Regions from separate parts of the Paenisporosarcina sp. NPDC076907 genome, predicted to be linked through region 1. Evidence: a T-box and tRNA genes for the amino acid it is inferred to sense, from the RefSeq annotation. Region 1 holds a T-box; the other holds one or more tRNA genes.
What was found. The T-box of region 1 lies ahead of alaS (alanine--tRNA ligase). A T-box ahead of a tRNA ligase gene usually reads a tRNA of that ligase, here a tRNA-Ala.
Positions count from the first base shown of each region.

Region 2: it has a tRNA-Ala gene. The T-box ahead of alaS (alanine--tRNA ligase) is inferred to sense a tRNA for this amino acid. The anticodon was not compared.

Region 1 is NZ_JBNNIX010000002.1:455,385-467,250, reverse strand. Features, by position in the region: gene ACQKEV_RS10060 (tRNA threonylcarbamoyladenosine dehydratase) at 1-529, shown strand, start outside; gene ACQKEV_RS10055 (hypothetical protein) at 607-792, shown strand; gene ACQKEV_RS10050 (replication-associated recombination protein A) at 756-2,045, opposite strand; gene cymR (cysteine metabolism transcriptional regulator CymR) at 2,181-2,600, shown strand; gene ACQKEV_RS10040 (cysteine desulfurase family protein) at 2,663-3,805, shown strand; gene mnmA (tRNA 2-thiouridine(34) synthase MnmA) at 3,827-4,948, shown strand; gene ACQKEV_RS10030 (tetratricopeptide repeat protein) at 4,967-5,623, shown strand; gene recD2 (SF1B family DNA helicase RecD2) at 5,645-8,086, shown strand; gene ACQKEV_RS10020 (HAD family hydrolase) at 8,734-9,384, shown strand; T-box leader at 9,485-9,693, shown strand; gene alaS (alanine--tRNA ligase) at 9,948-11,866, shown strand, end outside.
Region 2 is NZ_JBNNIX010000001.1:566,620-578,485, forward strand. Features, by position in the region: gene ACQKEV_RS02825 (ABC transporter ATP-binding protein) at 1-713, shown strand, start outside; gene ACQKEV_RS02830 (acyltransferase family protein) at 1,037-2,122, opposite strand; gene ACQKEV_RS02835 (GNAT family N-acetyltransferase) at 2,245-3,117, shown strand; gene ACQKEV_RS02840 (GTP-binding protein) at 3,173-4,360, opposite strand; gene ACQKEV_RS02845 (hypothetical protein) at 4,512-4,658, shown strand; gene helD (RNA polymerase recycling motor HelD) at 4,677-6,899, opposite strand; gene kynA (tryptophan 2,3-dioxygenase) at 7,196-8,056, shown strand; gene ACQKEV_RS02860 (glycerophosphodiester phosphodiesterase) at 8,069-8,797, shown strand; gene ACQKEV_RS02865 (DUF2804 domain-containing protein) at 9,063-10,094, opposite strand; tRNA gene ACQKEV_RS02870 (tRNA-Ala) at 10,249-10,319, shown strand; gene ACQKEV_RS02875 (hypothetical protein) at 10,532-10,672, shown strand; gene ACQKEV_RS02880 (DUF6241 domain-containing protein) at 10,845-11,414, shown strand; gene ACQKEV_RS02885 (hypothetical protein) at 11,588-11,803, shown strand.

The sequences.
Region 1 (11,866 bases):
CGAGGTTATGAAGGAACGAATTCTGGATATTAACCCTGCCTGTGAAGTTCATGATTTACACATGTTCTACACAGAAGAAACGTATGAAGAATTTTTCAGCCACAACTTGGATTATGTCATTGATGCATCCGACACCATCATCTACAAAATCCATTTGATGAAAGAATGTTTAGCTCGTGGCGTTAAAGTTATTTCAAGTATGGGTGCAGCAAACAAAACCGATCCGACACGTTTTAAAATCGCGGATATTTCAAAAACGCATACAGATCCTTTGGCAAAAGTGATTCGTACGAAACTGCGTAAAGAAGGAATATATAAAGGCATTCCAGTTGTCTTTTCGGATGAAAGTCCAATCGTGGTCAGAGAAGATGTCGTCGAAACGGTCGGCAAGCCTGACGCGAAGATTCGCAAGACAAAAATGCCACCATCATCAAATGCATTCGTGCCGTCCGTTGCCGGTTTAGTGGCAGCAAGCTGGGTCATTAATGATATTACAAAAGAAATTCCGGTAAAACGTGTACGTTCTTAATAAATGAGTGAAGGCAACCCTTTGAAAGAATGAGGGGTTGTTTTTTTGATGGGTTTGTTGTGGAGGGGGAAGTGATTGTGGCAACAATTCGTTCGATAGTGGCAACTTTTCCTGATATTGTAGCAACTTTCATTATGATTGTAGCAACTTTTCTGGATATTGTAGCAACTTTCCTGTTTGCGGGCAACTCACCACATAAAAAAGACCTGAAACGCTCACCGGCGATTCAGGTCTTCTTTCCTTTAAATGATTCCAGCTTCTGATAAATTCCCGCGAGTTTCTTTTCTTCTCCCGCAAGCACTGGGTCATAAAACTTCGTACCGATTAAATTGTCCGGTAAATACGTTTGATTAACCCAACCACCAAATGATCCGATCGGCGTATTATGTGGATACAAATAGCCTTCGTGTCCGAGTGCGGCAGCTCCAGCGTAATGGGTATCTCTCAAATGGCTCGGGATATCGCCAACTTTTCCAGCGTGTATCGAAGCAATGGCAGCGTCAATCGCTTTATACGCTGAATTGGATTTCTCTGATAAACACATTTCCACGACGGCGTTTGCCAAAGGGATGCGTGCTTCAGGTAAGCCCAGTCGCTCGGCAGCCTGAATGCTAGCAAGGACATGTGGACCAACAGAGGGGTTCGCAACGCCGATATCTTCGTACGCCATGACGAGAAGGCGTCTTGAGACGGCAACCAGATCGCCATTTTCAAGTAAGTGGGCTAAATAATACATGGCTGCATTGACATCACTGCCGCGCACGGATTTTTGTAATGCCGACAATAAATTATAAAAATGCGAGCCTTTCTTATCCCCGAAAACGCCGATACGATCGACCAGGTTTTGTACCATTGCATCATCCACAATAGTGACGCCATCTTCTTCATCGGAAGCTGAAACGACCGACTCGAGAATCGTGAGTGCTTTTCGTGCATCTCCGTTAGCGGCTTCCGCAATTTTTAGTTGCTGTTGTTCAGACATCTCAATCTTCTGTCGACCGAGACCTCTCTTTTCATCCTGCAAAGCGCGTTGAATCAGCACCATTAAATCCTCAGCGGTTAAACGTTTTAATTGTTTAATTTCACCGCAACGTGAACGGATGGCGGGATTGACATCATGAAACGGGTTTTCCGTTGTTGCTCCGATCAATACAATTGCGCCGCTTTCCACATGGGGGAGCAGTGCGTCCTGCTGCAATTTATTGAATCGATGGATCTCATCTAAAAATAACAGCACTTTTCCAGTTACACGTGATTCTGCCACAACGTCTTCGACATCTTTCTTGCCTGAGCGTGTCGCATTGAGTGCGATGAACGGAAGATTGCACGTTCCGGCAATGGCATAAGCTAGAGAAGTTTTGCCAATTCCCGGCTCACCGTATAACAACATGGAGGGAACGTGGCCATTTGTAATCATTTTATATAAAGGTGTATGTTTTCCGATGATGTCTTGCTGACCTGCGATTTCATCCAATTTTTGCGGTCTCATTCGATAAGCAAGGGGTTCGTTTTGCATCATGAGTACCTCCTAAATTCGTACATTTGTTCTCTAGTATACGTGTTGCTGTATGAAAAGTCATTTCACAGGCGATTGGTCGGAAATGTGATATACTATGTAGATGAATTTTAAGGATTATACGGGGTGAATAACGTGAGAATTTCGACAAAAGGTCGTTACGGCTTAACGATTATGATAGAGTTAGCGAAACAATTTGGAGAAGGACCAGTACCTCTCCGTCAAATAGCAGCAGACAATGATTTATCAGAAGCTTATTTAGAACAATTGGTTTCTCCACTCCGTAATTCGGGTCTCGTTAAAAGTGTCCGTGGAGCACATGGTGGATACATGCTTTCAAAACCACCTCATTTAATATCTGCAGGGGATGTAATCCGTGTGCTGGAAGGGCCGATTCAACCGGTCGAAGGCATTGAAAACGAAGCACCTCCGCAACGGGAATTATGGCTCCGTATTCGTGATGCCGTTAAAACGGTGTTAGATACAACTACTATTGAAGATTTAGCCAAATATAGTGATACGTCAACTGATGATGGCTACATGTACTACATTTAAGTGCTGTTCAAAAAATCTCAACATTAAAGGTTCTTTGAACATCCTTTATAAAGGAGTTCGACATGAATAGAATTTATTTAGACCACGCAGCGACTTCGCCTGTGCATCCGCAAGTGATCAATAAGTTGGTCGAAACGATGGAGAAAGCTTACGGTAATCCTTCAAGCATCCATGCAACTGGTCGGGAAGCCCGAAAAGAGTTGGACCATGCCCGTACAGTATTAGCAAACAGCATTGGCGCAAAAGATCAGGATATCATTTTGACGAGTGGTGGGACGGAAGCGGATAATTTGGCGATTTTCGGTACGGCTTACGCACGCAAAAATCTTGGGTCACATATTATTACGTCTCAAATTGAGCATCATGCCGTTTTACATGCCTGTGAAAAGCTTGAAAAAGAAGGTTTTGACGTAACTTATTTACCTGTCAATAAACAAGGGCAAGTGTCGATCGAAGACTTTAAACAAGCATTACGTGACGACACCATTTTAGTGACGATTATGCTAGGTAATAATGAAGTTGGCTCCATTCAACCGATCGAAGAAATCGGTCATTTGTTGAAAAATCACCAGGCAACATTCCATACAGATGCTGTACAAGCATACGGTTTGATGCCGATTTCTGTTGAAGATCTTCATGTGGATTTATTGTCTGTTTCATCGCATAAAATCAACGGACCTAAAGGAATCGGATTCCTTTATCAGCGAAAAGGAACAAAATTGTCACCACAACTATTTGGTGGACAACAGGAACGCAAACGCCGTGCTGGTACGGAAAATGTTCCAAGTGTACTGGCATTCGCTGAGGCAGTATCGATTGCGCAACAGACAATGGATGAAAAACAAAAATTGTACCACCATTTCAAAGAAATCATGATTTCCATTTGGAAAGACAAAGGAATTGCATTCCAGTTTAACGGCAATGTACAATCGACTCTTCCGCATATTTTAAACGTTAGCTTTAAAGGAACAGATGTAGAAGCACTTTTGGTCAATTTGGACATGGCCGGACTTTCTGTATCAAGCGGCTCCGCCTGTACAGCAGGTTCAATTGACCCATCTCATGTTCTGGTTGCAATGTTCGGCGAAAATGCAGATGAACTTCGTAATTCGATCCGCTTCAGTTTTGGCTATGGTGTAACAGAAGAAGATATAACGGAAGCTGCGACGAAAACTGCTACCGTATTAAATAGACTTGTGAAATAAATGTAGAAAAAGGTGAAAGAAATGCAACAACTAAAAAGCCCTGCAGAAACACGTGTCGTTGTCGGCATGTCGGGCGGCGTTGATTCGTCCGTTGCAGCATATTTATTGAAAGAACAAGGGTACGACGTCATCGGGATTTTCATGAAAAACTGGGATGACACCGATGAAAACGGTGTGTGTACAGCGACTGAAGATTATGACGATGTAATCAAGGTCTGCAATCAGATCGGTATTCCGTACTACGCAGTGAATTTTGAAAAACAATACTGGGATAAAGTGTTCACTTACTTTTTGGAAGAATACAAAGCAGGCAGAACCCCAAATCCTGATGTAATGTGCAATAAAGAAATTAAATTCAAGGCATTCCTCGAGCATGCGATCAGTTTAGGTGCCGATTATTTGGCAACCGGACATTACGCACAGGTCAAAGATGTGGATGGAGAAACTCAACTTCTTCGCGGACTCGATAACAATAAAGACCAAACATATTTCTTGAATCAATTGAATCAGGAGCAATTATCGAAAGTGATGTTCCCAATTGGTCATCTCGAAAAGAAATTGGTGCGTGAAATCGCTGCTGAAGCTGGATTAGCAACCGCAACGAAAAAAGATTCAACAGGCATTTGTTTTATCGGCGAACGGAACTTCAAGGAATTTTTGAGCCAATACTTACCGGCACAGCCTGGTAATATGGTGACAATGGGCGGGGAAGTCATGGGCCGTCATGATGGTCTAATGTATTATACAATCGGCCAACGTCATGGATTGGGCATTGGTGGAGCTGGAGACCCTTGGTTTGTTCTTGGGAAAAATCTTGAGAATAACGAATTGCTAGTGGGTCAAAACATCCATCACGAAGCGCTATTTTCTGATCAATTAACAGCAGTAAATATGAGCTTTACAACGAATGCACAAAAAGACAAAACATTTTCATGTACAGCGAAATTCAGATACCGTCAGGAAGACGTTAAAGTTGAAGTAGAATTGACGGGAAATAACGGAGCGATTATTACTTTCGCAGAGCCTGTACGTGCAATCACACCTGGTCAAGCTGTTGTTTTATATGACGGGGATGTGTGTCTTGGTGGCGGAACAATTGACGAAGTCATTAAAAACGGCGAGAAATTGACATACGTCGGCTAATGAACAAGGAGTGAGAAGATGAAAGAACTAGAACTTGGCATTGCAGCCATTCAAAATAAAGATTACGAACAAGCAGTGGTGCATTTCAATAATGCAATTGAAGAGGAACCAAATAACCCTCTTGGCTATATTAACTTTGGAAACCTATTGGCACGCATGAATGAAACAGAACGTGCTGAACGCTTCTTCCAAAAAGCCATTACATTGGATGATCAAGCGGCGACAGCATTCTATGGATTAGCTAATTTATATTACGAGCAGGAACGTTATGAAGAAGCGGCGAAGCTTTATGAGAAATCAATTCAGTTTGGTATTCAAGGTGCCGACGCTTACTTTATGTTAGGAAAATGTTTCGAACGTTTAGGAAATCCTAAACTTGCATTGCCTTATTTACAACGTGCAGCGGAACTAGAGTCAACAGACGTTCAAATTCGTCTGTCTTACGGCATTGGGTTAGCAGCTCTTGAAATGTTCAAGGAAGCTGAACCAGAATTTATGTATGTCATTCATGAAGACTTGAACAATGCAGATGCTCACTATAATTTGGGTGTGTTATACGCTGTTTCCACTGAACGTACGGATGATGCGTTGTATCATTTAAAACAGGCGTATACGCTGCAACCTAATTTTGATCAAGCACGTTATGTGTATGACATGATTGCATTAAGAAATTAACCAATTCAGGAGGCGACAGCTTTGCCAAATCAAATCGATTTATTTCAACAAGAACCGATGTATATTACAGGCAAACCTGTCGTCACCATTTTTCATAATTCCTCTAACTTATTCACCATCGTAAAACTTAAAATCAACGAAACAAACTCTACATATGAAGATAAAGAAATCATTGTAACCGGTTATTTCCCTCCTTTGATGAATGAAGAAACATACCGCTTTACAGGCCAAATTAAACAGCATCCAAAATACGGGACACAGTTTCAAGTGGAAACATTCGCAAAAGATGTGCCAGAGACCGAACAAGGCATCATTCATTATTTATCGAGTGACTTATTTCATGGAATTGGTCGAAAAACGGCCGAAACCATTGTCAAGAAGCTAGGAAAAGATGCAATCCGTCTCATTTTAGATGATCCAGAAGCACTTGATGCCGTACCGCGGTTAGCGAAAGAGAAAAAAGAAACGATCCGGATGACGCTTGAGCAAAATCTTGGTTTGGAACGAGTCATGATTCAATTAAATGAATGGGGTTTTGGTCCTCAACTTGCGATGCGAATTTACCAGACTTACCGTGAAGAAACGATTGAAGTGTTGATGAAAAACCCGTTCCGTCTCATTGAGGATGTGGAAGGTATTGGTTTTCATCGCGCGGATGAGCTTGGTTCCAAACTAGGCATGACTGGTAAACATCCTGACCGAATCAAAGCGGCTGTTTTCCACTTGTTGAATACTGCTTCCCTAAGTGAAGGGCATGTTTATTTGCATGCGGAGCATATTTTGCCGAACGTCAAGCAATTACTGGAGTCAAGCCAATTTGAAGAAGTTCCATACGATGCTATTTCGACAGCATGTATGGAACTGGTTGAGGAAGGAAAACTGGCTGGCGAGATGTCTCGTTTTTATTTGCCATCTCTCTATTTTTCTGAAGTTGGCATCGCCTCCAAACTGGAAACGCTGATTCACGAACAACAGGAACGAACGGGCTTTCCAACGTCTGAAATTCGCAAAGCTTTAGGCGAAGCGGAAGAGAGACTTGGGGTTTCTTATGCAGAGACGCAAATCGCGGCCATTGAACTCGGAATGAACGCTTCCGTCATGTTGCTGACCGGAGGACCTGGTACAGGGAAGACCACCGTTGTCAGGGGACTTGTCGAAGTTTACGCTGAATTGCACGGATTGACGCTCGATCCAAAAGAATACGCTAAAAAACAGGAGCCTTTTCCGATTATTTTAGCGGCACCGACTGGCCGTGCAGCAAAACGTTTGAATGAATCTACTGGTCTTCCGTCCATGACCATCCATCGTTTGCTCGGTTTTACTGGTCAGGAAAAAGAAGAAAAAACAGAACGCGATATTAAAGGAAATCTCATCATTATCGATGAAATGTCTATGGTCGATACATGGCTTGCCCATCAATTGCTAAAAGCAATTCCTGAAGGAGCACAAGTGATATTCGTGGGTGATCAGGATCAATTGCCTCCTGTTGGACCAGGTCAAGTCTTGAAAGATTTGCTTGCATCTAAACGCATTCCAACGGTGGAACTAACGGATATATATAGACAATCTGCAGGTTCATCCATTATCGAACTTGCACATCAAATGAAAAAAGGGCAATTGCCTCCGAATCTAATTGATAAAACAAGTGATCGATCGTTCATAAAAGCAGGTCCTGAGCAAATCTCTAAAGTGGTTGAACAAGTCATCAAAAGTGCTTTGGCTAAAGGCCATACTATAAAAGAATTGCAAGTGCTGGCACCCATGTATAAAGGTCCTGCAGGCATTGATGCACTCAATAAAATGATCCAGCAAATGGTCAATCCAAATGATACGAAAAAGCGTAAGGAAATTGTTTTCGGTGAAACGACTTATCGAATTGGCGATAAAGTACTGCAACTTGTCAATCAGCCGGAAAGCCAAGTGTATAACGGCGATATGGGCGAAGTCATCAGTATCTCGAAAGCCAGCGAAAATGTCGAGAAACAGGACATGTTGGTTGTATCTTTCGAAGGGATTGAAGTAACTTATCAACGGAATGATCTGGGACAGTTGACGCTCGCTTATTGTTGCTCGATTCATAAATCGCAGGGCAGTGAGTTTCCAATCGTCATCATGCCGGTTGTCCGCAGTTACATGAAAATGCTAAGACGAAATTTACTGTATACAGGGATAACACGCGCTAAAAACTTTCTCATTCTTTGTGGGGACGCAGATGTCTTCAAATTTGGTATCGAGCGCAATGATGATCTTGCGCGTCTAACCTCACTGAAAGAACGATTAAGTGAAGAGGCAGTGCCTGTTACTGAACCGATTGTCGAGGATGAAAGCAGTGAAGTTGTGAGTGAAGTTGCTGATGAGAACGAAAAGGAAATTTCTTTGACAGCTTCGAACCATTTGACGATTCATCCTTTAGTTGGCATGAACGGCACCACTCCTTATGACTTTTTAGAAAAAGCTGAATGACGCGTATGTAAGTTAAATATTGAGTAGAAGTTGTATATGGAAATCAGGCAGGGACAGCCACTTCGCTTTCCGTGGGCTTGGCTTCAGGTATAATTCAATTAATGTGACGGATGATACTCCGTAAAACAGCTGCGCTTTTCGCCTGCTTGTGCCAAACTAACTCGAACTAAGCGTTCGAGTAGTTTGGCACTTCTCTTTTCCCGCTGGAGTCTCTGCGGTTTTTCTCCATATCTCATAAAAAGAAGAAAGAGAAAATTTCCATTTGGAATGAGTTCGAAATTAGGAGATAATTGGATAGTTGCAACCAAATCTCGAAAGTCGCAACCAAATTAGGAAAGTTGCAACGAAATCGGTAAAAGTCGCAACCAAATTAGGAAAGTTGCAACGAAATCGGTAAAAGTTGCAACCAAATTCGAAAAGTTGCAACCAAATCAAAAAAGGTAATCTCATTTTTGAAGAGTTGTTCCAAAACCCTTGAGAAACTGATCCAAATCTGCTCATTAGTTGTAAAATAAAGTTACTAAATCAATTTTAAATGAAAAACGATACTATATTTGCCATCAACATCGATTTCCAGAGAGCGAAGACAAAACAATTCCCCAACATATTGTGACTTGTAGAAAATGAAAATTGAAAAGAGGTGTGCGATGATAAAAGCAGTTATTTTCGATTTTGATGGGCTGATTATTGATACGGAGACTATTTGGTATGAAGCATTTAAAGAAGCCCTCAGTCAGTTTGAGGTAGACTTGAGCATTGATCAATTTGCGTTGGTCATTGGCACGGATGATACGGTCTTGAATCAATACATGATGGACAATTTAAAAGAGTCGACAACTATTACTGAAGTCCGTGAAATAGCACTTAATCTATTTCACGAAAAAATTGGACAGCCTATTTTAAGAGAGGGAGTAGAAGATTATTTAATTGCCTCTAAAGAAGCGGGGCTAAAAATTGGATTGGCTTCAAGTTCAGAAAGAAGTTGGGTAGAAAAGTATTTGAAGCAGCTTCACATTCTTCCTTATTTTGAAGTAATTAAAACAAGAGATGATGTAACATCCGTTAAACCGGATCCAGAACTATATTTGCAAGCCATCCAAGCATTAGGTGTGAAACCAGAAGAAGCAGTAGCATTTGAAGATTCCTTAAATGGATTGAAGGCGGCTCGAGCAGCCGGCTTGAAGTGTGTAATCTTCCCGAATCCGGTAACAACCAATCTTGCTTTTGAAGATTACAGTTTAAGGTTTTCTTCGATGGCGGAACGACCTTTGCTGCTAATCCTTAAAGAAATAGTGTAATAACTGTCTATGGTACAGGCTCAACAGCAGTATTTTTTCGTATACTTAACAAAAGGCATTTGACACAGCCGAATTTGTTTTTTATAATTCAAACAAATGAATGAAAACGTTGATGGAGAAAGTACATTTGTGAAGCTTGTAAAAGAAAGAGGTTCCTTGGCTGAAAGAACCTTCAAGTGGATGTTATGGAAAGCTACTCCTGAGTGCAGCTAATCACTGCCGTGAGCCGCGTTAAGGCATAATCGAGAGACAGCAAATTCGTTTGCTGTAACTAGGGTGGTACCGCGAATTGAAGCCTTCGTCCCTTTTTTAGGGATGAGGGCTTTTTCTATTGTCTAAACTTCCAGGACCAGCTCTTCCCGCAAGCGCCAGCAGGCTTCTCGACTCACGACTCAAAAGGTCAGTGTCTAGTTTTACAGGCCATTCCGCTTTTAAGCTCTACATCTTCGTCTTCGGATTCAGATGTTTCAGCCCCTGAGTCGGATAAGAGCGACCTGTTCAACATTTCATGGTGTCGAGCTGAACATGCGCTTTATGCTTTCTAATATAAGGAGGAATACTTAATGAAAACTGCAGCAGAAATCCGTCGTATGTATTTGGACTTTTTTATTGAAAAAGGTCATGCACTGGAACCAAGCGCACCACTAGTACCAATTAACGATAACTCACTACTTTGGATCAACAGTGGTGTAGCGACGTTGAAGAAATATTTTGATGGACGAGTGATTCCTGACAATCCACGTATCACGAATGCACAAAAATCAATTCGTACAAATGACATTGAGAATGTCGGTAAAACAGCTCGTCATCATACGTTCTTTGAAATGTTAGGGAACTTCTCAATTGGTGAATACTTCAAAAAAGAAGCAATTCACTGGGCATGGGAATTTTTAACGGACAAAAAATGGATCGGATTTGATCCAGAATTGTTATCCATCACAGTTCACCCAGAAGATGAAGAAGCATACGCAATCTGGAGAGACGAAATCGGTATTCCAGAAGCTCGTATCATTCGCTTAGAAGGGAACTTCTGGGATATTGGGGAAGGTCCAAGTGGTCCTAACTCAGAAATTTTCTACGACCGTGGCGAAAGCTATGGCAACGACATGACGGATCCAGAAATGTATCCAGGTGGGGAAAATGATCGTTACTTAGAAATTTGGAACTTGGTGTTCTCGGAATTCAACCATAATCCAGATCACACGTACACACCGCTTCCAAAACAAAACATTGATACAGGAATGGGTCTTGAACGTATGGCTTGTGTCGTACAAAATGTTCCAACGAACTTTGATACAGATTTATTCATGCCAATTATTCGCAAAACTGAAGAAGTATCCGGTAAAACTTACGGCAATGGTGGAGCCGATGACTTAGCGTTTAAAGTGATTGCTGACCATACACGTACAGTTGCTTTTGCAATTGGTGACGGAGCACTTCCTTCAAATGAAGGTCGCGGCTATGTATTACGTAGATTATTGCGCCGTGCAGTTCGTTTTGGTAAAAACCTAGGAATTGACCGTCCATTCATGTTCAACCTAGTACCGATTATCGGCGAAATCATGAAGGATTTCTATCCAGAAGTAGAAGCTAAACAAGACTTCATCATGCGTGTAATTAAAAATGAAGAAGAACGTTTCCATGAGACATTACAAGACGGTCTTGGCATTTTGTCTAATGTCATTTCGACTCAGCAAGCAGCTGGTCTTTCAATCATTCCAGGCAGTGACGCATTCCGTCTATATGACACATACGGTTTCCCTGTTGAGTTAACGGAAGAATATGCTGAAGAAGTTGGCATGACAGTTGACCATGAAGGTTTTAAAGCATCACTGGAAGCTCAACGTACACGTGCTCGTTCAGCTCGTAAAGATGTTGATTCCATGCAGGTGCAGTCAGAAGTGTTAGGGAATATTAAAGAAGAAAGTCAATTTATTGGCTACGATACGACGGCAGTTTCATCAAAAGTCCTGGTAATCGTTAAAGATGGAGAGCGTGTCAACCTTGCACAAGAAGGCGATGAAGTAAAAGTCATACTTGATCAGACTCCTTTCTATGCAGAAAGTGGCGGACAAATCGCCGATCACGGAAATATCGAGAACGATTTATTCAAAGGATTTGTGAAAGACGTTCAAAAAGCACCAAACGGACAAAATCTTCATACTGTAGTGATTGAATCTGGAGAACTTTCAGTTGAAGCTGACGTAACTGCGACTGTTGATCAGACACAACGCAAGTCTACAGTCAAAAATCATACAGCGACACATTTACTACACCAAGCGTTAAAAGACGTGCTGGGTACACATGTAAACCAAGCTGGTTCTTATGTTGGTCCAGATCGTTTGCGATTTGATTTCTCTCATTTCGGCCAAGTAACGAAAGAAGAATTGCTGACGATCGAACAACAAGTGAACGAGAAAATCTGGGAAGACATTCAAGTGGTTACCGGCTATCATGGAATTGACGAAGCGAAGCAAATGGG
Region 2 (11,866 bases), on a different contig from region 1:
ATCAGGTCTCGTTTAAATATGAACAATCAGATGATGAGCACACCATTCGTAATGTCAGTTTTACGTTGAATCCTGGTGAAACGGCTGCATTGGTCGGCGCAACAGGTGCAGGGAAAACGACAATCATGCAGCTGCTCGCCCGTTTTTATGAGACGAATGAAGGTCAGATTCGTATTGATGATATTCCGATTGATCAATTGGCCCGCCAAACATTGCGCAGTCAAATTGCCTTTGTCTTACAAGATCCATTTTTATTCGAGGCAACTGTAAAAGAAAATATCCGTTACGGCAGATTGAATGCGACCGATGAAGAACTAATGGAAGCCGCAAAGCAAGCAAACGCACACGACTTTATTGTAAAGCTGCCTGAAGGCTACGATACCGTCCTGACAGCAGATGGTGGGGAAATCAGCCAAGGGCAGAAACAATTATTGTCCATCGCACGCGCTCTCGTGGCCGACCCGGTCATTTTACTGTTGGATGAAGCAACAAGCAGCATCGATACCGTGACCGAGATGAAAATCCAGGAAGCGCTCGAACGATTAATGGAAGGCCGCACAAGTTTCGTCATCGCCCATCGATTGAATACAGTCAGACAGGCAGATGTGGTCTACGTCATGGATCAAGGACGACTCGTGGAGTCTGGAAGTCAGAATGAACTTGTCGCTCAAAAAGGTCTGTACTACAACATGCTGACGGAATCACAGTTATAGATAATTTCAAGACATAGAAAAAGCTGAGCCTCTAGTATTAGGGTTCAGCCTTTCTTATAGAAAAAAGTATTTATTGAAATGTTGGATAAACAAATCACTCGGTTGTCATCGGTTTTTTCGGATGATAAGAGACAAGCAATCGTTTCAATTTGGTCCCGTAGAAATGAATTATGTTTTGAAAGCTTGTTGTTACCCTAAGTAAGTATTTTTATAAAAAAGGAAAGGGCTCAGATTCCGAATGATTTGTCTTAATTTAGATTAAATGAAAAAGAGTGTAGACAAACTCAAAATTAATGAGTTTGTCTACACTCTGAGCTGAGCCTCTAGTATTGAGGCTCAGCTTCTTTTAATTTAACTGGTTTAGCAGCTGCTTTGCGTTTCTTCGATGAGAAACCACCGAGGAACAATCTGCCGTAAGGAACCAGCTTTTGAATAATAATCGATGCAACAATCGGAACAAGTAATCCAAATGCCGTAAATCCGATGATGCCGTAATTGAAGTAATCATTCAACACGATATCCGTGAAAATATGAAGATACATAATCGAAATCGAGTGCTTTTCAATTTGTTGCAACCACTTCAATGACAGGCGAGAAGCAATCCATTGGAATGTACCCACAAAAACAAGTGTCATGGAAATCGGTATGACTAAATCCAAAACGACATGTTCATAACGAAGGAACTTCATGCTTAAGTGATAGTCAATGATACCGAACCAATCGAGGGAAACGGCCGATACCGTACCAATCAACCCGGCAATCAACCATGGTTTCGTGATATTCATCCAAATATTCTTCATATAATAACCTAGTGCAAAGTAGACAACCGCCATCAGTGCTACGTCGATATTCCAAATCATTGGAATGGTTTGAGAGGCTTTGTCTGGTGCACCGCCAATAACTTGCATCGCAAATACACTTTCAATGTGAGCAATCAAGTAGAAAACAGCTAAAATCACAAACTGTTTTGTACGATTAAAGTATTTCGTCATCCATAAGAAGAACAAGAACGTAAAGAACAAGGTAGTGACAAACCAGAATACGCCATAAGCACCTCGTGCAAATCGACCACCAATTACAAGTGTCCAAATATCATTCAAATACCATGACATATCCAAGTTTCCGGAACCGATTTCCATTCCATAACGAATGACCGTAATCGTTACAAGGAAAAACAAGTATGGTACGATTAATTGCATAAAACGTTTATGAATAACTTGTTTTGAAAGTCCTTTTTCCAGAACTGGTTTGAAAAACATTCCACTTAAAATAAAAAAGGCAGGCATATGGAACCAATATATATACTTCCCAAGAGGGAAATCAAGTTGTCCAGGGTAATGGCCGATTACGACCAGGATCATTAAAAATCCTTTCGTGACGTCAACCCAAGATAATCGTTTCTTATCCATGATTTAACTCCTCCATGAAATCAGACTGTTGCTATTATATAGCCTATCTAGGAAGGAAATAAACCATTGTTACCATATTGATACACATTAGACACAACAATGAAAGAAAGGTGGAAATACTTGTGGACATTGCCATACTAACAGTTTCGTTCCCTTTAGACGTAGAAACATCAAGTGAAATCCAGGCTTTACTGCGTGCAAATGAAGAAATAGAAGGAACCAATTACGAGCAAGTGTTAAATATACCTGTCATGACGGATCCATTAACAAAAGGCTTTGCTGTGCTTGCTTATGCAGAAGATGATGTCGTAGGAGTCATTTCTGCCATCGATATGATTGGGATTCATTCCTATGAGTGGAGCGGGCTTGTTCATCCTGAATATCGCAGACAAGGACTAGGACAGGCATTGACGAATGAATTGCAGCATAACTTGGAGCTTCGTGGATTTGAAAGTGAGCTGGCATTGAACATAAAAGATTCGGAGGCAGGGGCAGCATTCTTGCAACAGGCGGGTTATGAGTGGAATTTTTCAGAAGCAACACTGAAAGCAAATGTGAAAGCTGCGGAAGAAAATTCAGTGGTGGAAGTGTACCCGCTTACTGATGAAGCGCAGGAACTTAAGCATATTTTAATGAATGCATTCGGGGATACAGAAGACGAAGTGCAAACGTTGCTGGATTACAATGCATCTAATCCCTCACGACATGTGTTTGTAGCAAAACAACAAGAGAAAGTTGTCGGTACCGTCACACTTGTGGAAGACGGCGAAACGCTCTGGGTAACTGCCTTAGCAACTGATTCAGAAAGACAAGGTCAGGGAATTGGTTCAGCCTTGTTGGCATTTTCACAAGCAGAAGGATCGAGAAGAAATTGTAAAAGTGTAATGCTCGACGTGGAAATCGATAATAACCAAGCATTATCGATTTATGAAAAAGCGGGATTCCAACCCGTTATGCAAGTTGATTATTACGTGAAAAACCCCATTGCGAACTAATTCGCAGTGGGGTTTTTGGCTTTATATCTCGATTATTTTGAATAGAACTCCTGCATTAATTAGCAGCCACAAAAGGGGGGATAGGGTCAGCAAATTCCGTCCAATCACTCATCATTTCGTCATCTGTCAGCAAACATGCATCCAGCTGAGCTTCAATTTCTTCCCGGTCCATATCGAGACCGATCCACACCATCTCAGTTTGACGATCACCATGTTTCTCGTCCCATCTGCATGCTACAGATTCATCTTCTTCCAAAATCAACCGCTGTTCCGCTTTAGGCAAGGCGGCAATCCAATAGCCCGCTCCTTGGAACTGAAGGGAATTGCCGGCTTGGGACAATAATCCGGCCATTTTATTTCGTGTGGCCAACCAGAAAAAGCCTTTAGAACGGACAATTTCTTGTGGAAAGGCACTAAGCCAAACATGCCATCTTTCGGGATGGAAGGGACGTTTTCGTCTGTAAACAAAAGAAGTGATTCCGTATTCTTCTGTCTCCGGTACATGTTCTTCATTTAACTCCTTAATCCAACCAGCCGATTGACTGGCTTGCTCGAAGTCAAATAGACGCTGATTCAAAAGCATAGAAGGGTGAACGGTCCCTTTTTCTATAGGAATTAAAATGGCATCGGGATTCATCTTTCTCAGGAAGGATTGAAAGGCAAGTACATATTCTTCCGTCACCAAGTCAGTTTTACTGATCAAAATAATGTTAGCAAATTCAATTTGGTCGATTAGTAAATCGGACACATCACGGACATCGTGTTCATCATCCGTCTGTTTGCGTTCTAACAACGAGTCGCCGCTTTCGTAATCACTCCAGAAACGGAAAGCATCCACTACTGTAACCATGGAATCTAAACGACAATACTGAGAAAGGTCAATTCCCACTTCTTCATCGATATATGTAAAAGTCTGCGCTACCGGAATTGGCTCTGAAATACCGGTGGATTCAATGACGATGTAATCGATATCTCCTTGTTTCGCCAATTTTTCTACTTCAATCATCAAGTCTTCACGCAGAGTACAGCAAATGCAGCCATTGGTCAGTTCCACCAACTTCTCTTCCGTACGTGAAAAACCTCCCCCTTGAATCAGTTGTGAATCAATATTGATCTCGCTCATATCGTTAACGATTACCGCGATTTTCTTTCCCTCTTTATTGGCTAGCAAGTGGTTCAATACTGTTGTTTTACCTGCGCCAAGATAACCACTTAACACAGTTACCGGAATTTGAGTTTGCATTTGTTCGCTCCTTCATGATTTAATGTAAATAGTAATGATTACGATTTAAACAATACAACGAATAATTGATTCATGCAAGGGGAAAAGAAAAAACGTTTCCCTTTGGTAAGAGAAACGTTAGACAAGTCGATGATCTAGGAGAACTCGACTCTTGGTTGTAGTAAATGACGTTCACGTAGGAATAATTGGCGTTGACGTAGGAAAAATTGAGCTCCACGTAGGAAAAATCGACGTTCACGTTGTAAAAGCATCTTTTTGCACTCTCGGCAAAACCAGGTCTACACCAATACCTTCATAATTTCTCAGTATCACTTTATTAAGGTAACAAAAAATGCTCACGGTTTGGTCCGACTAAATGTAGCTCATGCATTGGACGGGTCATCGCGACATATAGAAGCTTGCGGTCAATTGCATGTTCGCGGAAAGGGGTATCAAATGCCACAACGATCACGGCATCAAATTCTAACCCTTTGGCTAAATGGCTCGGCACGATGAGTAGCTTTTCTTGGTCTATATCTGAATGATCGCTCAGCAACTGAATCGGAAGGAAATCGTCAAGGTGCTTCGCAACAGCTTTTGCCTCTGTCGCCGTTTTGCAAATAAGGGCAATCGAACGATGACCACGACTCCGGACTTCATCCAGCAAAGTAACAATTCGGTGGCCATCAATCGTCTTCATTTCGTGGAACTGCGGATCGATGCCGTGACGGACGACGGGTTCCACCAATGGTAAGTCTTCGTCCATCTGCATTAATATGCTGTTTGCCATTTCCATAATTTCAATTGTCGTTCGATAGCTTTTTTGCAAAGTCGTGTAAGTGGCACGGGGAAATAACTCAATAATCGGCTCCCAGGAAGTGAGGGCCCGATAACTATGAATGCCTTGAGCCAAATCTCCAACCATTGTAAACATATCCGTTCCAAGGCCTTCTTTAAGGGCGGCCAGTTGAAATACACTATAATCTTGGACCTCATCAATAAAGACGACACGCATTTTCCACTTGTCCGAAATCCCTTTTATTTTGGCATGCATGTAATAAAGAGGGGCCAAGTCTTCTATTTCCCAAGACTCCATCGAATGGCTTTGAAGGAACGCCTTTTTCTGTTTCTCTGTCCATAGAGTGGCATGTTCGTTTATTAACTTTCCATTAGTAACAAAATCTCGATACATATTTTTGATATTGGCTTTTTTAAAACGTCTCATGTAAACATTGGCCGTGGTCTTGGCTTCTTTTTCAATCAATGGAATCCGAAGATCGCGCTCATCAATAAATTTCGTCACTTCCGCTTTGCGTTTTGCATCATCACGAACGACTAACGCTTTATCAAGGGCATCTTCGTATTTTTTGTTCAACACAATCAGGATTTCTTTTTTCTTTTGTCGCACATGCGATGTCAAGATCATCTTGATTCGCTCCAACCTTTTTTCTATTGGCATATAGGCAAAGTCAGTTAAGAATAAGTTTCTTAATTTGGAACCGCGCATGATGCAGTATTTCTCAATGTATATATCTTCGAATTGGTTGGCTACCGATTTTTCATATTCATATAGAAAGGCGTCTACTAACATTGTATAGGAAAGAGATCCTTTCATCTGTGATTGCCAAAGCATCATTTCATCCGGGTTTTCCTGTTCCGTTAATGCTGCAAGCTTCAGGTTCACATCTTTCAGTTTCACTTTAATGTCCGTGGCGTTCAAGACATATTCAGTGTAGGTTGTCTGGCATATCTGACCGACACCGAGTTCAGGCAGTACATCCGCGATATAGTCCATAAACAGTTTGGATGGGGCTAAAATCATTAATTTTTCTGCTGGGAAATGTTCGCCCATCGTATAAAGGAAATACGAAATTCGATGCAATGCAATCGTCGTTTTTCCACTGCCTGCCGCCCCTTGAACAATAATGGGTTGCTTTAAATGAGCACGAATGATTTCATTTTGTTCAGCTTGTATGGTCGACACAATTTCAGTTAAACGGACATCCGCTTTTCCTGAAAGTGCTTCTTGCAAAAGCTCATCATTGGTCGTTAAATCGATATCCCGAACTGCCTGCAGTTCACCTTTTTCAATGGTGTATTGACGCTTAGAAAATAGGTGACCGGTAAACGTATCTTCTCGGACATCGTATTCAATATCCCCTAGCCGCCCATCGTAGTACACATTGGCAACAGGCGAACGCCAGTCCACAATGATCGGTTCTTGTGTTTCCCGGTGGAATAAAGAAGTCTTTCCGATGTACAGCATTTCACTGTCTTCGCCGTCTTTTTGGAAATGAATGCGTGCAAAATAAGGTTTTTGCTGAATGGCTTCCAGTCCTTCTTTTTGAGAACGGGCCATTTCGAAAAACCTGGCATTGGTTAAAATGTTCATATAGCTTAAACTGGAATCCAAATAATCCAAATCGGCCATTGCGTGACGAATATTTTCCTGTGCAGATTTCACATCACGTTTCGATTCGTCGAGTAACTGTTGCATATAGTGTTTAGTGTAGGTCAGGCGCTCTTGCTCTTGCTCAAAATCAGGATGTTTCTGTGTCATACAGTCCTCCGATATGAAGATTTTGCTCGTCACTGGCGCTAGAAGAATTGAATTGAAAGCCTGTTTTCGCATGAGGGTAGGAAGGAAGGCTAGGAACGCGACATCGTGTCGCAACGCCTTCATGACTCGCATCGTGCGAGCCCGGGTTTGAAAACAGAATAGAATCTTACCATAGTTTGGGAATCTCTTGCAATAAGAATTTTCACAATTTTAAGTAGTCTGTTAAAGTGTTGAATCTCATGTCATAATACAACTAGATGAGATGAGTGAAAGTAGAGCCTTAAGGGGATTTTAAAATGGATAAGAAACCACTGGATAACGGTCAAAATCGTGCAGCACAAGGAGAAGCAGGATTACATACGAATTTTAAAGAAAACATGACATACGGGGAATATCTTCATCTCGATAAATTATTGACAGCACAGGACGGCTTGACCGATCACCACGACGAGCCTTTATTTATTATGATTCATCAAGTTTCAGAGTTGTGGATGAAATTGATTTTGCATGAACTGCGAGCAGCGATAAAGAATATTGAAAGTGATGATCTTCAACCTGCATTTAAACAATTAGCGCGCGTCTCTAAAATTCAGACGCAAATCATTCAAGGATGGGATGTCCTGTCCACTCTGACACCTGCGGAATACATGGAGTTCCGTTCGTCACTAGGCAATGCAAGTGGTTTCCAGTCGTACCAATACCGTATGATCGAATTCGCACTCGGCTATAAAACGAAGCATGTGCTTAAAATCTATGAAAAAGACGAAGAGTTGTTGAACACATTAACGGATGCTTTCCATCAACCAGGTCTATACGATGTCGCGATTAGAAAACTCGCTCGTGCAGGTCTTCCTATAGATGAAGAAATTCTTTTGCGTGATGTCTCAGCTCCTTATGAACCAAACGCTAGTGTACTCGAAGCATGGAAGACCGTTTACCGTGATGTCGACCAATACTGGGAGCTGTACCAATTAGCAGAGAAGCTTGTGGATATTGAGGACTGGCTACAGCAGTGGCGTTTCCGACATATGAAAACAGTGGAACGAATCATTGGCTTTAAGACAGGTACAGGTGGATCTTCAGGCGTCCATTACTTAAAGCGAGTACTCGATCAATACTTCTTCCCAGAACTATGGACATTACGTACAGAAATTTAAGGAGGACTTTACATGAAAATCTATGCTCATCGTGGTGCATCAGGAACGTTTCCAGAAAATACACTAATCGCATTTGAAGAAGCAGCCCAACTCGATATCCATGGAGTTGAGTTCGACGTCCATCTAACAAAAGATGGAGAACTCGTCGTTATTCATGATGAGACAATAGACCGCACATCGGATGGAGTGGGGTACGTCAAAGATTTAACGTTAGCGGAGCTGCGTGCTTTTGACTACGGTAGCTGGTTTGGCAGTGAATTCGCGGGTCAAAAAATACCTACTTTAGAAGAAGTATTAGTGGTGTTCCAACAAACAACACATCATATCAATATTGAACTTAAATCGGATATTTTTCCATATGAAGGCATGGGGGAGAAAGTGCTCCATTTAATTGAAAAGATGGGAATGGCAGAAAGGGTTGTCATCTCCTCTTTTGATCACGAAGCGGTCAGAGATTTTAAGAAATTGGCACCTCATATTGAGGTCGCTATTTTAACCTTGGAAGTGTTGGTGGATGCATATGACTACGCACGTTTCATTCCAGCGAACGCTCTTCATATATTCCTCCCGACAGCCATGCGGAAAATGGCGAAAGAGGCCTTGGTAAAAGGAGCAATCCTTCGCGTCTACACGGTAAATGATATTGAGCATGCGATGGCTTTGCAAAAAGTCGGCGTGCATGCGATTTTTACAGATTATCCGGAACGTATGAAGCGGGCGTTTGAAGTAGGAACGGTTTAATTTAAGTTGTGGAAGTGACGTTACATTAGTGGTTTTGTCCAGTCAGCATTGCTTTTCGTCCACTCACAATGACTTAATGTCCAGTCAGGAAAGCTTTTCATCCATTCACGCTAACTTTTCATCCATTCAAAATAAAATGATTCAAAAAAATCCTCGTCCTCCTGTTAATCAGGAAGATGAGGATTTTTTAATGAAAAGATTAATGTTTTGATGTCTGACTCCAAGTTCTAGCGTTCGGAATAAAGTAGGCTTCTCCGTTTTCGTGTTACCACTTAGCCTTGTGTTCATCGATTGAGCCAAGCATTTGTGTGATGGCAAGGCGGGAGCCGTTGTCTAGATAAACGAAGCCTTGATAATATCCAATGAGTTGATTAATCTCTGATGTGACGAGACGGGCATTAATTTTCGCTTCACGTTTAAAAAATGGGGTAAAGGTTAAATTGACATCACGTGAAAATTTCGATCGAATATGCCAAGGTTTCATATAATCAGTTTCATCATAAGAAAATATGACATCTTCAGAGATTTTTGACATGTGTCCATCGACAAAGACTGCATTTTCCGTCATACCTGTTCCATCGGTCCATTTGCCACCGAAGTTAAGACCAATGCGCTTTCTTCCGACACGTTGAGAAGCCATTGCCCAGTTCCAAGAAGCTGATCTCGCCCAAACACCGCGTCCATAATCTAGCACAGCATAACTATCATCAGGGTTAAATGAATAGCGTTTGTCACCAATTTTGACAAACCCGCGAGTCGGGAGTGTATGGTGCTTGGCCGTATGTTGAAAGAGTTGACGATTCCATGGGATGACAACATTCAATGAATCGTCATTTTCTGGATGCTCAATATGTAAATCCGCATGTAGCAAATCTCCGTCAAAATCAGATACGGTGACCGTCATATGTGTCTCATTTTGCATATGGAACAATTGGACACTCATTTCGTTATTGGAAAATTTCACGGTTTCAAGAACTTGACTTGGCATGTGAACACGTTGTGCCAGTGGAATCGTAATCGTCTTCTCAAAAAAACGTTGCGTTTCATAATCCAGAAAATACACGCAACAAACTGCAGCGTAATCCAAATGACGGATGCTTGCTGAAAATAAAATATCTTCTCCATACACACACCAGTAATTCCATTTTTTCTTACGCATAAAATGTCCAGACAGATTACTATCAATTAACGGTTTTCTAGAAAAACCGATTGCAGCAGGGTTCAAATTTCCTTTCGAATCGCACAATGCAATAGGAGCTAAAATCTCGCGCTCTGCATGTTGTTGCACTTTTTGCATTTCGCCACCCTCTCGCATCTTGAATCAACTAGCATTCTTACTATATACTGAGTATTGTACCAAATATTTCGAAAAAGGGGTATTAGCTCAGCAGGAAGAGCGTCTTGTTTTAGCTCGTCGGTTGCAACCCGACCCGATATACTCAATCATTCACGGGGCCGTAGTTTAACGGGAGAATGACACAATGGCATTGTGTAGGCGGCAGTTCGATTCTGCTCGGCTCCATCCCTTGATTTATTAAAATTTATGTTGTGCAAAACTCAAAACTTGATACACCACAAGCACTTTCACTATTTCTGAATCACAGAAAAAGGAAGTGTTTTTTTATGTCATTCAACTTATATACAAGTACTGAGGTAACTTTCTTTTAATGGCACTTGAATGCCATATATTGCTAATATATTATTGAGTTAAGCAAGTTTTGGAGGGATATAATAATGGATAAAATGGTAATGGATTTGCAATTAATAGCAGACGTGCTTCGTGAAAATAATTGTACAAGTTTAATAAGCGCCATAGCAGAAAAAGACTATCAAGCTGCACAAATTTTGGACGTTTTGATACTTGAAGATGAATAATTTTACAAAGATTCATTTGCAATGAATCTGATTCGTATTAGCCAATAACTTTTTACACTCCATGCGTAACTAAGGAAAGAAATCATCAAGTATGGATATTTGAAGATACTGAAAAATTGATTGCTGATTTGGTTTGGTTAATCAATAAAGATGTTGTCATGGGGAGCAAAGCATGAAAAAAATTTTCGCACCATTTAAAATTACCAAAATCCAAAAGGCAGCTATTGTAGTTACTTGTGTCGGATTCTTTTGCATTTTTATTTACTTGAAAGTTAAACCTGATCTGCCAGTAATATTGAAAAAAGATGAAATTATGTCTGAAACGATTGCCGAAGACAGCGGAGCAACAATTGAAGTTGAAGAAGATGTAAGTACGATCGAAGCAGAATTTCCTTTAGACATGGCAGATTCTGAAATCAGAACAGCGATTCATGCTATGTCACATCAAAAGGTAATCTCTGATGACGATGAAAAGTGGGGACCAAAAATACCTTTAACACAAGTGCGAGTGGATAGATTGCTTGAAGTGATTAATGCTCGTCAACATGAAGCTAATTTTGAAAACGAAGCAACCTATTTTGAAATTTTAAATCGGTGGGCAGAAGGCGATTTTTCACAGGTGGCAAGAGACCACAACACTATTTGGTACAGCCAAAATGGAAACATTGGGTATGCTACTGGAGTCATGAGTCCTGAAGAAGAAATGGAATACATTAGAGTGAATTTCAATGTGAAAGATTAAAGGAGGAGCATGAACCATTCATGCTTTTCTTTTTTATTTTGTTTGCAGGATAATGAAAAAGATAAAACTGCAGAACTGCTGAATTGTTCGAAACAAAATTTACGGTGGTAGGCTTTACACTTTGTAATAAGAAAATACAATTAAACTAACTAACTTTAAGGGAGCGTTTATTAATGAAATCAGTAGCAGACATGAAACTTGAAAGAAAAGAAACTGAAAAGGGTGCTTACGTAATTGGGGAAGGATGGCGTTTATGGTTAAATAAAAAGGATCTGGCGTTGCAACTGAAATTGTACGGCGGGCTTAACACGGTAAACTATATACCGAAAAGCAGTACGATGTATACCAACTTAATGAGCGAGCATTTTAGCCATATTACGAAGCAATAGATAACGGGTGTTAGGAAATTAAATAAGCGTTTTAAAGCATTCCTATCGGGAGTGCTTTTATTT